Regions from separate parts of the Anaerobacillus sp. 63XJN7_5_ISO-PGPR-S23-430 genome, predicted to be linked through region 2. Evidence: predicted binding sites of a transcription regulator. Region 2 holds the regulator's gene; the other holds the start of a gene.

Region 1 (7,630 bases), 950 kb from region 2:
GAATATTGCTGGTGTATATGATGGTTATGGGAACAAAAGTAATCAAAATGCCTCTCCAGGAGAAGTGGCTGGGATGTATCAAGGCTATGGAAATAAAGGTGGCTATCCAGGTTCAGTTGCAGGAGCAGAAATGAATAATTACGGCCATAAAGGAGAGGAAAGCTCTGAAGTAGCTGGGGCTTATGAAGGGTATGGTCAGCCGAATTTCGGTGCGCCTTCTGGGAATGTAGCAGGCGCGTATAATCAAGGTAACGGCTATCCTAATCAGAATGTAGCAGGCGCATATCAATATGGAAATAAAAGTTCGGTCGGTGGGGCCAATAAAAGTAATTATGGAATGGGCGAAGAAAGTTCAGATGTAGCAGGAGCAAGCTACGGTCATAAAGCCAATCAACAAATGTCAGGCTATCCAGGCTCAGTAGGTGGCATGCAATATGATGGGAATCAGGGTTACCCAAATCAAAACGTAGCGGGTGCGTATGATGGTTATGGGCACAAAGATAACAATGGTGGGTACCCAGGCTCAGTAGGTGGCATGCAATATGATGGGAACCAGGGTTATCCAAATCAAAACGTAGCGGGTGCGTATGATGGTTATGGGCACAAAGATAACAATGGTGGGTACCCAGGCTCAGTAGGTGGCATGCAATATGATGGGAATCAGGGTTACCCAAATCAAAACGTAGCGGGTGCGTATGATGGTTATGGGCACAAAGATAACAATGGTGGGTACCCAGGCTCAGTAGGTGGCATGCAATATGATGGGAACCTGGGTTATTCAAATCAAAACGTAGCGGGTGCGTATGAAGGTTACGGACACAAAGGGAACAATGGTGGATACCCAGGTGCTGTAGCAGGTGCAGCTTCCGGTTATCCGCAAATGAATATGGGCTACCCAAACGTCGCAGGTGCTTCAATGAATGGGAATGGTATGCCATCACCTTATGGCCATAAAGGAAATGAAGAATATCCTGAAGCTGTAATGGGAGCTTATGGCTATCCAAATGAGAACGTAGCAGGCATGATGATGCCTCCGGGTTATCCGAACCAGCCAATGGTATCACCTTATCAACAGCACGACTGTGGATGTGGTGGGAATCCGAACGTTTCACCATATCACCAAATGCCGCAATATGCGAATCCGGGATTTGTTCAGGGAGCGAATAAAGCGCCAATGATGGATGATTACATGGGCATGGAAAGTAGCTATGCAGAATCACGCTAAGGAAAAAGAGGACGGTATCCTGGAAAGGGTACGTCCTTTTTTTCTTCATTTAGAACGTGTTAATTCATTTGTTTGGAAGGGCAGATTGATTACTGGCGTATCGGTTTATATGAAAGGATCTGTAAAAAAGGAAACGTTAAGAAAACAAATACACCTCTCACATCACTGTTCAGATTCTTTTATTACTTTCATTCCATTTCCAGATGGCGATTGGCTTAAGGAAGACGGGGGAGTATATTTTGCCTGTATGAAAACAATGGAGGGACGAACGCTCAATTACTCATTGAAAGAAGATCGGCTTTTAGCGATTGAGAAAGTAGCACACTTTCATCAAGAAAGTATAGGATTAGTCAGTAAGGATATTTTTCCCGTATCACTTACTCGTAAGTGGACGAACCGTTTAATTCGCTTCAAGAATGAAGTAGGATCTTCTCTAATATCTGCAAATGAAAAACAATTCATTCAGTATTATATTTCTGTAGGGGAAGAAGTCATTTCGGGTATGACACCGATCGAAGAATTGGAACGAAATGCTCTCCGTGATAAATGCATTGTTCACGGCGACCCCGCACATCATAATTTTATCTTTCGTACGGATACATTATTATTGATTGATGGTGACCTAGCGAACTATGCCCCTCATGAATATGACTTTTTGCAGTTAATGAATCGAATGCTGCCTCACTCTAACTGGTCACTGGATGAATGGTCACGATCTCATATCCCGACTGTTCGACATTGCTTAGAGAACCCTTTGTTGTGTAGGCTTCTAGCCTATCCTGCCGATTTCTACCGAGAATGGTTGATGAATCCAAATGGAAGAAGTGCCCTATTAGTTAAAATGAGACAACAAAACAACCTTAGATCACGGTTTATTAATTCGATTCTGAAGTAGGTCCCTGTGTTACCTAGAACTAACAGATTAAAATGATAAGCCTCCTCACATTCTAAAGGTGAAAGGAGGTTTTAAATATGAAGAAAACAGTCTTGACGCTTTCAACGATGATGCTCGCAGGTGGTTTGATCGGCTGTACAGCTGATAATGAGGCGATGGATACGCGTTATAACGACTCCGCACGTCCAATTGGTTACTACACGAGTGAAGATAATAACGGTGATTACCGTGAAGGTGCAGTAACGGATATGATTGATCGTGACTATTCAAACGGAGTTAAGGCCCCTGACAAAAAGCAAATCGATAAGCGAAATGGCATGAATGGCCCTGGATATATGCGTACAGATAACAATTATTCAGGTTATGATAATGAGCTTTCTACACGACTAGCTAAACGAATCAATAAGCTTAAGAACGTGGATGATGCTCGAGTTATCGTATATGGTGATCAAATTATGATTGCCGTTGATACAAACGACCAAAACGATGCAGATGTTAAAGACAAGGTTCGCAGCGAGGTAGCAAAAGTAACAAAGCAAAAGAATGTGTCAATTTCAACAGATGAAAATGTGTTTGGTCGAATGGGCGATGTTAATAACCGTCTCGAAGATGGAGATGGTTTTGAAGAGGTACAGGCAGATGTGAATGGCATATTAGATGACATCGGAAATGCTGCAAAACGTCCATTTGAAAACAATAAATAATAAAAATAACGAGCGGGCAGTAGCCTGCTCGACTACATATGCAAAACTCTTTTCGGAGACTTGAGCCCTATGATATAGTTGGGAAATCAGTTCATTTGAAAGGAGTTCTCTTAGATGGCAGGACATTCCAAATGGAAAAATATACAGCGTAGAAAAAACGCTCAAGATGCTAAACGTGGAAAAGTATTTATGAAGCTAGCTAAGGAAATCTTTGTAGCTGCCAAGCAAGGAGGGGGCGATCCGGAAACGAATCCCTCATTAAGGCTTGCTGTGGACAAGGCTAAATCATCAAATATGCCTAACGAAAACATTGATCGAGCAATTAAGAAAGCTACAGGGGATTTAGACGGTGTTCAATATGATAACGTGACATACGAAGGATATGGCCCAGGTGGTGCCGCCATTATGGTTCAACTACTTACCGATAATAAAAATCGAGCTGCAGCAGATGTGCGTCATGCCTTTAGTAAAAATAAAGGGAATATGGGCGAAAATGGCTGTGTTTCATTCTTATTTAACCGAAAAGGTCTCCTTGTGATCGATCGTTCCGAAAATGATCTCGATGGAGATGAATTGATGCTTCAGGTTATTGAAGCCGGGGCTGAAGAAATGGAAACAAATGAGGATGCTTATGAGATTTATACCGATCCCCAGGAATTCCAAGATGTAAAGCACCAATTACAAGCGAGCGGATTAAGTTTCTCTTCCACTGAAGTCACGATGATTCCAGAAACGTATGCTCCACTAGAAGATGAAGATGGGCTTCATATGTTAAAGCTAATTGATATGCTTGAAGATAACGATGATGTGCAAGATGTTTATCATAATGCTGAAATAAATGATGATGTTTATGATCAATTGTGAGCTACAGTTTTTCTGTAGCTTTTTTTGATGCATATTCCTCAATAAAATGGAAACGCTAACGGCATGAACTTCTTGAAAATGGAAGAAAGGTGTTGGAAACATATGAAAAGCCTTTATCCACTCCTTCTATTAGGTATACTTCTTGTTCTTGGAGGAACATCGGCCGTGGCTTATGAAGGAGATGGCATATCACCGGTTACAGGAACCAAAACTCAAGAAAAAGGACCACTAGTTGTTGAAGTTGTATTGAGAACAAATTATGCGGACGGTGTTTCAACGAACCAATCTGTATATGAAACCATATGGGCAATGGAAGACTTTTGGAGTCAATACGCTGATTGGCAACTTGTAGATCAAGAAGAAGGACGAATGATATTTGAACGGAATCTAGAAGATATTTCGCCTGCGAGTAAACAAAATGGACATTTTGGATTAACAGAGGATGGCATTCTTACGATATTTGATGGAATTCCGGCAGAAGAGAAAGTCATTCAAACATTTTTTCAAATTGATGTAGGAAAGCTAGAAAGTCAAAGAAGAGAGCAGCTTATGGAAGGAATTCCAGTAGAGTCATGGTATCAGTTTGAAGACGTCATCCAGTCTTTTTCTAAAATTAAAAAAGAAGAACCTGTCCAGTAAGGGCAGGTTCTTCTTTTGATTTAGACGCTTATCTCCGTTTCTAAACGCTCGTCTCCGCTTTTCATCTTTTTATGGTAGAATGGAGAGATAGAAATACATGTTCGTATGTACAGGGGAGAGAGTAGCTTTGATAGAATATATTAAAGGCACGGTTGAATATATTGATACAGAATACATTGTTGTAGAATCGAATGCGATAGGATATAAAATTTATTGTGGGAATCCTTTTGAATTTCAGAAGTACCGTAATCAATCGATTCAAATTTTTACGCATCATTACGTTAGAGAAGATCTCATTGCCCTTTATGGATTTCCAACACGGGAAGAGCGACTTTTGTTTGAGAAGCTTCTAAATGTTTCCGGTATCGGTCCTAAGGGAGCTGTGGCCATTTTAGCGACTGGTGAACCTGATAAAGTTGTGAGTGCCATTGAAATGGAAGATGAGAAATTTCTAACAAAGTTTCCTGGCGTTGGTAAGAAAACTGCCAGACAAATCATTCTAGATCTAAAAGGTAAGCTTAAAGGCTTTGGCGCTCCCACTGAGGGATTGTTTGCAGTGGATGAAGTTCAAGAAGAGGGTGCTCATGAGCTAGAAGAAGCGCTAGAAGCATTGAAAGCTCTTGGGTATGCTGAACGAGAAATTAAGAAGATTAAACCAAAGCTAGTTGAAGAAACGTTAACGACAGATCAGTATATTAAAAAAGCCCTTCAGCTTATGCTGAAGCAATAAGGAGGGAGTAAAGTGGAAGATCGAATTCTATCAGGAGAGCAGGTCGGTGACGACTCATCCGTAGAATATAGCCTCCGTCCTCAGCGATTAAGTCAATATATTGGACAAGAAAAGGTAAAGCGAAATCTTGAAGTGTTTATTGAAGCGGCTAAAATGCGTGAAGAGCCCTTAGATCATGTGCTGTTGTACGGCCCTCCTGGTCTAGGTAAAACGACTCTCTCGGCCATTATTGCAAACGAGATGGAAGTGAATTTGCGTACAACATCAGGTCCTGCGATTGAAAGACCTGGTGATCTTGCAGCTATATTAACCGCCCTTGAACCTGGGGATGTTTTATTTATCGATGAAATACATCGACTACCTCGAAGTGTTGAAGAAGTTCTTTATCCTGCGATGGAAGACTACTGTCTAGATATTGTAATAGGAAAAGGCGAAACGGCAAGATCTGTTCGTTTGGATCTGCCACCGTTCACCCTAGTAGGCGCTACGACAAGGGCTGGACTATTAACGGCGCCTTTACGAGATCGTTTCGGCGTACTGAGTAGATTAGAGTATTATCTTGAAGATGAACTTCAAACTATTTTAATGAGAACAGCTGACATTTTCGATGTTGAAATGGACCACGCTGCTGCTGTTGAACTTGCCCGAAGATCGCGAGGGACCCCTAGAATTGCCAATCGCTTGCTAAAACGTGTAAGGGATTTTGCACAGGTGAAAGGGGATGGCGTCATTTCGCATTCGCTTGCTTCTCAGGCTCTTGAGATGATGCAAGTCGATCCTCTTGGACTTGATCATATCGATCACAAGCTTCTATTAGCCATCATAGAGAAATTCCGTGGAGGTCCTGTAGGAGTAGATACAATTGCAGCAACGATTGGTGAAGAAAGTCATACCATTGAAGACGTGTATGAACCCTATCTTCTTCAAATTGGATTTCTTCAGCGTACACCTCGTGGACGTATGGTTACTCATCAGGTATATGATCACTTTGGTATGGAGATTCCTCAATAGCGATGGGAATTTCAAAACTGTTTATTATCTTAGGGATCGCCTTCTTGGCCATTGGTGTGTTGTGGTCCTTTATTGGGAAATTACCTGGTGACATCGTAATCAAAAAAGGAAACACTACGTTTTTTTTCCCGATTGTAACCTCAATAGTCGTTAGTATTGCCTTGTCTTTACTCTTTTTTATTATAGGTAAGTTCAGATAAGGGGCAGCTTTCCAAACGCCATTTTCAACATGGTAGAAGGGGAACTGCCCCTTAAGGGTGCGCCAACAGGTAGAGCTGTGGTAAAATCAATAAAGTTGAACACTTTCTAGAAACAGTGGTGAATAAAATGAACGTAAATGATTTTGATTTTGAACTTCCAGAACGGTTAATTGCTCAAACGCCGTTAAAGGAACGGACTAAGTCCAGATTGATGGTATTAGATCCATTAAAGCAAAAGCTTCAGCATCGCGAATTCTCCAATTTAGAGGATTACATAAATCCCGGTGATTGTCTTGTGTTGAATGATACACGAGTCATGCCAGCTAGATTGTATGGATTAAAAGAAGAAACAGGAGCTAAAATTGAAGTGCTGCTTCTTAAGCAAATGGAAGAGGATCAATGGGAGACTCTTGTTAAACCGGCTAAGCGAGTGAAGCCAGGCACTGTGATTTCATTTGGCGATGGACGTCTAACAGCCGTATGCAAAGAGTCACTTGAACATGGCGGACGAGTATTAGAGTTTCAATACGAAGGCGTTTTCTATGAAATTCTTGATCAGCTTGGCGAAATGCCTCTTCCACCATATATTACTGAAACGCTCGATGATCAAGAACGATATCAAACCGTTTTTGCTAAGCATAGAGGATCTGCAGCAGCACCAACTGCTGGCCTCCACTTCACAGAAGAAATGCTTCAGCGTCTTGAAGATAAAGGTGTTCATGTCGCATTTATCACACTTCATGTGGGTCTTGGCACTTTCCGACCAGTTTCCGTCGATAATATTCTTGAACATGAAATGCACGGGGAATTTTATCAACTGACAAAGGGCACCGCTGAACTGTTGAACAGTGTAAGGGAATCGGGAGGCCGAATCATTTCTGTCGGTACTACTTCAACGAGAACACTTGAAACCGTGGCATCAGCACATGATGGACAATTTGAAGAAGCTTCTGGTTGGACCGACATTTTTATTTATCCGGGTTATACTTTTAAAGCAATCGATGGGCTGATTACAAACTTTCACCTGCCTCAGTCAACATTGATCATGCTCGTGAGTGCCCTTGCGGGAAGAGATTTTGTGCTTTCTGCTTATCGCACGGCTGTTGAGGAAGAGTATCGCTTCTTCAGTTTTGGTGATGCAATGTTGATTTTGGAAGGGAGTATGAAAGAATGACAGAACCAATTCGCTATGAATTAATAAAAACGTGTAAACAAAGTGGGGCACGTCTTGGAAAGTTGCACACGCCACATGGTACGTTTGATACACCGATGTTTATGCCTGTTGGAACACTTGCGACAGTGAAAACGATGAGTCCAGAAGAACTAAAAGAAATGGGCGCTGGCGTTATCCTTAGTAACACG
Region 2 (7,630 bases):
TAATCCAGCATTAAATTTCTTTGGTTCACAGATAACGGACGATTCAGGAAACATTGATATTAGTGGTTCTTATGGAGACCGCAATCATATACCAGGTACTCCAGGTACAAACATATTTGCTGGAAGACAGGGATGGGACATCAGTAATGTGGATGCGACCAACTATTTACCTAACAACCAGGCCTCTGCGTTATTTCGATTTAGTTCCACAGGTGATCTTTATATGCCGAATGCGCTAGGCGTCCAGATTGACTTTGGGGAAGCAGATTTAGAATTGGATAAAGAAGTGAGTAAAACAATCTCCTACGCTGGAGACGTTTTAACATACACCGTTACAATAACAAACGATGGCGTGGTAGAAGCTGACAATGCTTTTTTTGAGGATCTTCTTTCTGATGGTTCAGAGTTTATTCCAGATACGGTGAAGATAGACGGCATTACCCAACCAGGTTTTGACCCGGCGGTGGGCTTCCCATTAGATCCAATTCCGGCGGGAGATTCCCGTGTAATTACCTATAAGATACGTGTTGGTAGTAAGTGCTTTATTATTAATGAAGCAACTCTTACGTATAGCTGCGGTAAAGTAGCAACTAGTAATTCAGTGATTACAACAGCTTGTCAGCGGTGTTGCGGGGATGACGGTGGGTGTTGCTGTTAATGAAAGGGTGCTGTATTCATGCTCAGCATCCTTTTTTACGTTCGCTAAAATTATAGAGATTTACTACCCTATCGGTGATTGTAAACAAACTGATTGCTAGATAGAAATATTTTTGAGAAACAGAATGAATAAAAGATGGCATTATTCTAAATTTTTTGAAATAATTGGTATTAATTAGCTTTCTATATATTTATGAATAAGGAAAAGGTGGGGGTATCGTATGTTTAGTTTAAAAGTGAATGAAGAGGTCTCCTTAAAGTTACTTCAAATGGAAGATGCGCAAGAGCTATTTGAATTGGTTGACCATTCAAGAGATTATTTAAGGGAGTGGCTTCCCTGGGTGGACAATATGAAAGAAAAAGAGGATTATATGCCAGTGATTGAAATGTGGCTAAAACAGTTTTCTTCACATGATGGATTTCAAGCAGGTATTGTGTACAATGAAAGATTAGCAGGCGTGGTAGGATTCCATGGCATCGATTGGTCTAACAAGAAAACGAGTATTGGCTATTGGCTATCAGATAAGTTCCAGGGTAAGGGGATTATGACAGCTGCCGTTAATGAACTAATTGTCCAGGCATTTGAAGTATACAAATTGAACCGAATTGAAATACAGTGCGGGATAGAGAATAAAAAAAGTCAGGGAATTCCGAGACGTCTTGGTTTTAAACCCGATGGAATCATAAAAGACGCTGAATATTTGTACGATCACTTTCATGACACCATCCTGTACAGTCTTCTCGCGAAAGAATGGAATGAATATCGTGAGAGTTAATAAACGCACAGAATTTAAATTGACTATAGCGTATAGGGGTATGAATGAGGTGTATTAATGGGAAAGTTGTATTTTTATAGCGATCAAGTAAATGAAACACCCGGCAACCGTAGATTAGATGGATTACTGTTTAGTGGTGGAAACAAAAAGATTAGCTACATACCTTCAACGGAGGATAAAGAAAAGCATTATTTTGGAGCTAAAGTGAATTATTATCGAAACTATGGAATCGAGAATATCATGTTTTTCGATTTATACAGTGAATTTGAACCTATGAAAATAGATGAATTATTGAGTTCAGATATAATCCATCTCTCAGCAGGTAATCCGCTAGAATTTAGTAAGGCTCTCAATCATCGGCATATGGATCATGTTCTTTTAGATTTCTATAATCGCGGAGGAATTCTTGTTGGGGTGAGCGGAGGAGCGGTTCAACTCGGTAGATCTACAAAGCTATTTCAGATGTATACAGAAAAAACTAGCGAGGCGGTGCACCAAACTATGGGTCTTGTCGATTTCGAGTTTTTACCTCACTACAATCGCTGGAGTTCAGATTATAAGAGTAAAGTTTGGGAGTACGCTAAGAGAACAGGAACAACTGTTTATGCAGCTAATGACGGCGATGGAATTATTTTTGAAGAGGGTAAACTACAAATGATTGGTGATATAGTAGTGATGAATAGTGAGTTGTAATGGCACTATCTCAGTGAGATATGGTACATCACTACAATTGCTTGTTTTATAGGAGGACTAAAAATGGATGTATTTGAAGAATATCTAGCAAAGATAGAGAACCTGCAGCACCGAGAGCGAACGGAACAAATTTTGACCTGGGTACAAAATGAATTTCCAAACCTGGTGCCGAAAATTGCCTGGAATCAGCCAATGTTTACAGATCACGGAACATTTATTATTGCCTTTAGCGTAGCAAAACATCATTTGGCTGTTGCCCCTGAAAAGACTGGAATTGTTCATTTTTCTGAAGAAATGAAACTTGCTGGCTATAATCACACTAAACAACTAATGCGTATTCCGTGGGGTAATTCAGTTGATTTTTCTTTACTTAAAAAAATGATCGAATTCAATATTCATGATAAGGCAGACTGTTCAACTTTTTGGCGCAAGTGAATAAATAGACGGGACAGGCTTCTATTTGGACCAACCGCTTGGTAGTCGCTATGTGAGATTAACGTTTAAAACTAAATGAGGTTCATATATGGTCAACGGGAACCCTTCTATTTATTTTTGTCCATATTGGCATCATTATGTGACTCATCGGGATAGCGGCTTCTGTTATGAAATTACAGGTAAGTTCTGAAAAAATACACGTGTATAAATTAAGTAATAATAAATTACGGGGTAGGGCAAGTTCCATCAGCGAGCTTGCTCCTTTTTAGTACAAATTAATTCAGTCTGGAAAAATCGAAAAAGGCTAGAAATGCAGTTCATTAAATGATAGGTAAGCTTATCTATATGTCGAAAGATGCAGAGAAAACGTCACGGTTTTCTTTAACATAAGTCTGTTATCCATACATGATCCACTTCGAATGATTCATTTTTGATCAGAATACTTGTAATAGTTTGAAAAATACAACCTCATATCTCTAAAATAGAAGATAGTTCAACTAGAAGAGGAGGAAAAAAGACATATGAAATCTAGGAAATGGAAATATGGAATTGCGCTTTTTATTGTAGGGATATTAACTTTCGGTTTCTTACCGTTAACTGGAAGTGCCAAAGGTGATTGCTTTAACACTGATGCGGCGCTAACACCAGAGGAGCAGCGAATGGAAGACGGTGCCCCAATCCCACAGCAAATTATGGATAAGGCGGAGTTTACAGTTTTTGCGGATGAATTTAAGGAAGATTTGTGCAAAGCGAAAAGTGTAAAAAAAGCAGAGAAAGTGATCGAAAAGCATGGTGAGAAGCTGTGGGAGACGGCTGTTGCTCGAGCTCAGGGAGAACGAAATGATTTAGGGGAACTAGATCGTTATGATGATCGCCCGCTTTATTGGACTCGATTACATATGACTGCTGCCCTAAGGCAATGGGAACCATCATATACAGTAACGGAGAAAAAGCAAGAAGAACTGATGAAGAAACTAGAGTACACCTCAAGGGGAATTACTTCTATTGATTTTCCAAAAGGGAAGAAAGTTAAGCGCGTTTTAGTAAGCGGATTTGATCCATACCGTTTAGAACAGGAATTTAGGAGATCAAACCCTTCTGGCGCTGCAGCGCTTCAGATGGATGGGAAAGTCGTTATGACGGAAGAAGGTCCAGCTTTTATTCAAGCAGCGAATTTTCCGGTACGATGGGATGATTTTGATGAAGGAATCGTTGAAGATACTTTTGGACCTTACCTGGTTAATAGTAAAGAGCAGGTGGATCTCATGATGACAATCAGTCAAGGTGGTCCAAAAGCTATGACCATCGAAGGGTTTGCCGGGAGATGGCGCACAGGGGTTGGAAACACTCTTGAAGATCGCTCAGAAGTTATTCCGACAGTGAGCAATTGGCCGATGCCTGAAAAACTGCCGGAATTTATTGAAACAACGCTTCCTTACAAGGAAATGATTGCAGCCAATACTGGACCATGGCCGGTAGAAAGAGGCGATGAAGTATGCGAATGGCTCGCACCAGAATATCGTGATAAACCGTATGAGTGCCATGAAGGGGGTCCGACTGAAGGATCAAAAGCTCGTAAAGGAGGAGGCGGAAGCTACTTATCGAATGAAAGTCAGTACCGATCCAATCGCGTGCGAATTGGGATAGGAGCTTATGATATTCCGGGTGGACACCTTCACGTAGCCGCTCAGGAGTACTATCCTGAAGATCCTTCCGTTTATATCACTGATGAGTTCCAAAAGTTCCGTCAGGCGACAGTAGATCAAACAGTTGAATTAGTTATAGCGGCTTCAGAGGCTGCTGAAAAGTAACCGTTTAAGAATTATGTTAGAAGTATACAAAACCGCCCTTTATTTAAATGAAGGGCGGTTTTGTATAGCCTTTAAGAGTTAAAAGTAGGTAGGTGAGGTTGGTTGTAATGTAAAGCTACACCCCTATGCTCTTCAAACTGCGATCATTTACACAGACGGAGGGGTTAATAAATAAAAGAAGAGAAGAAGCTCGTATTGATATAGCCCAGAAAGCTTATATAACATAAAAAAAGAAGCGCACGCAGCGCTTCTAGTGAATGGAGCGAAAGACCCCAATTACTTTACCAAGAATAGAAACGGAATCAAGAATGATCGGTTCCATCGATGAGTTTTCCGGTTGAAGTCGGAAGTAGTTGCTTTCTTTAAAGAATCGTTTAACAGTTGCTTCAGCTTCATCTGTCATCGCGACAACAATATCACCGTTATTTGCAGTTGGTTGTTGCTTCACAATAACCATATCACCGTTATAAATACCAGCTTCGATCATACTATCCCCTTCAATCACTAGAATAAAGGTATGTTCTTCATCCTGTGCAAACTGTTCTGGAAGCGGGAAGTATTCTTCTACATTTTCAATGGCAGTGATGGGTTGACCAGCAGTTACTTTACCAATGACGGGAACGTTTACAGTATGTTGACGAGGAATATCGATCGTTTCATCAAGACCAAGCACTTCGATGGCTCTTGGTTTTGTTGGGTCTCGTCTGATATACCCTTTTTTCTCGAGTCTTGCCAGGTGGCCATGGACAGTGGAGCTTGAAGCAAGTCCAACAGCTTCGCCAATTTCTCTTACGGAGGGTGGATAACCCTTTTGCTTAACTTCGACTTTAATAAAGTCCAGAATGTCCTGCTGACGCTTTGATAGTTTCATAATATCTGGCACCTCGTTCCAATCTATCTATTTGTTAGTAGTATACCAGAATTTTTGTTCGCATACAAACATAAGTTCGAAGAAATTAGTTGACACGAACAGAGGTTCTGATATACTAAAAACAGAACAAATATTCGCATATGGGGTGATTGGGATGAGAAAGCAAGCTGGGGGCTTGTCTGGAGTTGATTTTCTTGTCATTATATCTTTTGTAGCTGTGTTAATTATTGTGTTTCTATCTTTGCGAACAGCTGCAGCTGAGGAGTATGATCGTTATACAACGGTACAATTGGAGCAGGGAGATACTGTTTTAGAAATTGCGGAAGAATACCGTACTGCTCATGAGTTGTCTGATCGGAAGTTCGTCAGTTGGGTTGAAGAAGTGAATAGCATTGATGCAAACCGAATTACAGCAGGAGATACTCTCATCATCCCTGTTGAAGCGAACGCTACCGCACTTGGGGGTAAAGAATAAAGTATGAACGCCGTTATTTATTGTCGGGTAAGCACAAAGAAAGAAGCACAGGAGTCTTCTCTTGCCAGGCAAAAAGAAGAACTACAACGATTTGCATCACAGTCAGGTTTTATTATACAGCGCTTGATTGAAGAAAAGCACAGCGGGTATGACATTGATCGTGATGGCATACTTGAGGTGCTTGACTTATTGAAAGAGGGGCATGTTGAGGCATTGCTCATTCAAGATGAAACAAGACTTGGGAGAGGGAATGCAAAGATCGCTCTTCTACATGCCGTCCATAAATATGGAGGGACGATTTATACAGTGAATCAAAACGGAGAACTTCAATTGTCGGAATCTGATTCGATGGTTCTTGAGATCGTTAGTATCGTTGAAGAATTTCAGCGCAAGCTTCATAATCTGAAAATTAAACGTGGAATGGACAAGGCGGTTAAAGAAGGCTATCGACCACAGCGAAACCTCAGCCATCAAAATCAAGGTGGGCGTGAGCGGGTGGAAGTTCCAATCGAAGAAATTGTTAATCTACGAAACCGTGGTCTTACGTTTAATGAGATAGCTGCAACGCTTAAAGGATTTGGACATCACGCTTCGAAAGCAACGGTACATAGACGTTATCAGGAATATGTTGACGAGCAGAACGAGAAGCACTAAACTTGTCTATGTTCAAAACATGCGTTAGCATGTGAGATACAAGTTTCAGTAAAGGAGCTATTTTACATGCCTTTTGAAGATAAACTCCAAAGAATTAACGAGCTATCTCGTAAAGCAAAAGAGTCATCATTAACAGAAGATGAGAAAAAAGAACAGAAAAAGCTACGTAAGGAATATTTAGCAAATTTCCGTTCTTCTTTCAAAAACCAACTTCATTCTATAAAAGTTGTGGATGAAGAAGGCACAGATGTAACACCTGAAAAGCTTAAGGAAAGCAAGAAAAACCGTCGCTTTCTTCAGTAGAAAATAGCCTAATTTTGCGAAAAGCAAAATTAGGCTATTTTTATGGTTGCAATTTTTCAAATATTCGTTATACTGTACTATAACAAGATGTACTAATACAAAACGGAGAGGGCGGATATGATGTTTGTTGTAACTGATTCTGCAGCTGAGTTTTACAAAAATGAAATGGAACTTGGTAACGGTGATTGCTTGAGGTTATTCGTACGCTACGCAGGGAGTGGAGACAGCGGAGGTTTTTCTCTTGGGGTCATGTCTGATAAGCCTTCATATGATGATTATAAGCAAGAAATTGGAGGAGTTACGTACTTCGTTCGACCGGACGATCAATGGTTTGTTGATCGAATGAAGCTTGATTATGATGAGAGATCCGGCGGTGTTCTTTGTGACCTGCCGAGTATGGCATAGCATTCTAAAGACCTGTACTATAACATATATGTTATAGTACAGGTCTTTTTGATTTCGACAAAACTAGTGAAGGCTAGCTTCCATGTATAGACAATCATTTTATGAGAACTCATTTATACTTTCTTTTATATGAGTGGATTCTTGGGCAGGGGGGAGTTATATGAGGCATTACGAAATGTACTTCGTTAAGCAGCACATTGCAGAACAATATGCTGGTAAGGAGCATCTGTTGTATCAACTTTTCCTCGAAAGGAAGCGGGCCATACAGGCTGATCAGAAAGAGCTTCTAGAAAAACAGGTAGCCTTTATTACAGAGCCTGTGGAAGAAGAAGAACTAAATACCTGTTTGGTCAATGAATTGGGTGGCTTTCGCACGTATGAATATAAAAATGAAGGGCATCGATTGTGTATTAAACAATCTAAAAGTGATGCATCTTTATTTGTAAGAAGCGAGAAGATAAATATATATGCTAGCGGATCAAACGAGGCTGAAACAGTCTTTTTTGAAGTGATACGAAAATTAACTCCTTCGTTCTTTGCGATTGACTTC

Evidence for each region. The regulator LexA, encoded in region 2, represses DNA repair genes until DNA is damaged. The targets are predictions, from matches to a motif close to CGAACATATGTTCG.
Region 1: a site for LexA is predicted at 4,418-4,431, ahead of ruvA (Holliday junction branch migration protein RuvA). Genes of this name have one in related genera too.

Annotation. Positions count from the first base shown of each region.
Region 1 is NZ_CM149686.1:2,882,329-2,889,958, reverse strand. Features, by position in the region: gene safA (SafA/ExsA family spore coat assembly protein) at 1-1,225, shown strand, start outside; gene AC0VYJ_RS15280 (phosphotransferase) at 1,209-2,120, shown strand; gene AC0VYJ_RS15275 (YhcN/YlaJ family sporulation lipoprotein) at 2,198-2,824, shown strand; gene AC0VYJ_RS15270 (YebC/PmpR family DNA-binding transcriptional regulator) at 2,939-3,688, shown strand; gene AC0VYJ_RS15265 (BofC C-terminal domain-containing protein) at 3,791-4,327, shown strand; gene ruvA (Holliday junction branch migration protein RuvA) at 4,455-5,057, shown strand; gene ruvB (Holliday junction branch migration DNA helicase RuvB) at 5,070-6,068, shown strand; gene AC0VYJ_RS15250 (DUF2905 domain-containing protein) at 6,071-6,268, shown strand; gene queA (tRNA preQ1(34) S-adenosylmethionine ribosyltransferase-isomerase QueA) at 6,396-7,442, shown strand; gene tgt (tRNA guanosine(34) transglycosylase Tgt) at 7,439-7,630, shown strand, end outside.
Region 2 is NZ_CM149686.1:1,933,911-1,941,540, forward strand. Features, by position in the region: gene AC0VYJ_RS10360 (DUF11 domain-containing protein) at 1-658, shown strand, start outside; gene AC0VYJ_RS10365 (GNAT family N-acetyltransferase) at 879-1,433, shown strand; gene AC0VYJ_RS10370 (Type 1 glutamine amidotransferase-like domain-containing protein) at 1,491-2,126, shown strand; gene AC0VYJ_RS10375 (iron chaperone) at 2,190-2,561, shown strand; gene AC0VYJ_RS10380 (hypothetical protein) at 3,083-4,372, shown strand; gene lexA (transcriptional repressor LexA) at 4,623-5,246, opposite strand; gene yneA (cell division suppressor protein YneA) at 5,398-5,718, shown strand; gene AC0VYJ_RS10395 (YneB family resolvase-like protein) at 5,722-6,372, shown strand; gene AC0VYJ_RS10400 (DUF896 domain-containing protein) at 6,439-6,675, shown strand; gene AC0VYJ_RS10405 (HesB/YadR/YfhF family protein) at 6,793-7,080, shown strand; gene sirA (sporulation inhibitor of replication protein SirA) at 7,241-7,630, shown strand, end outside.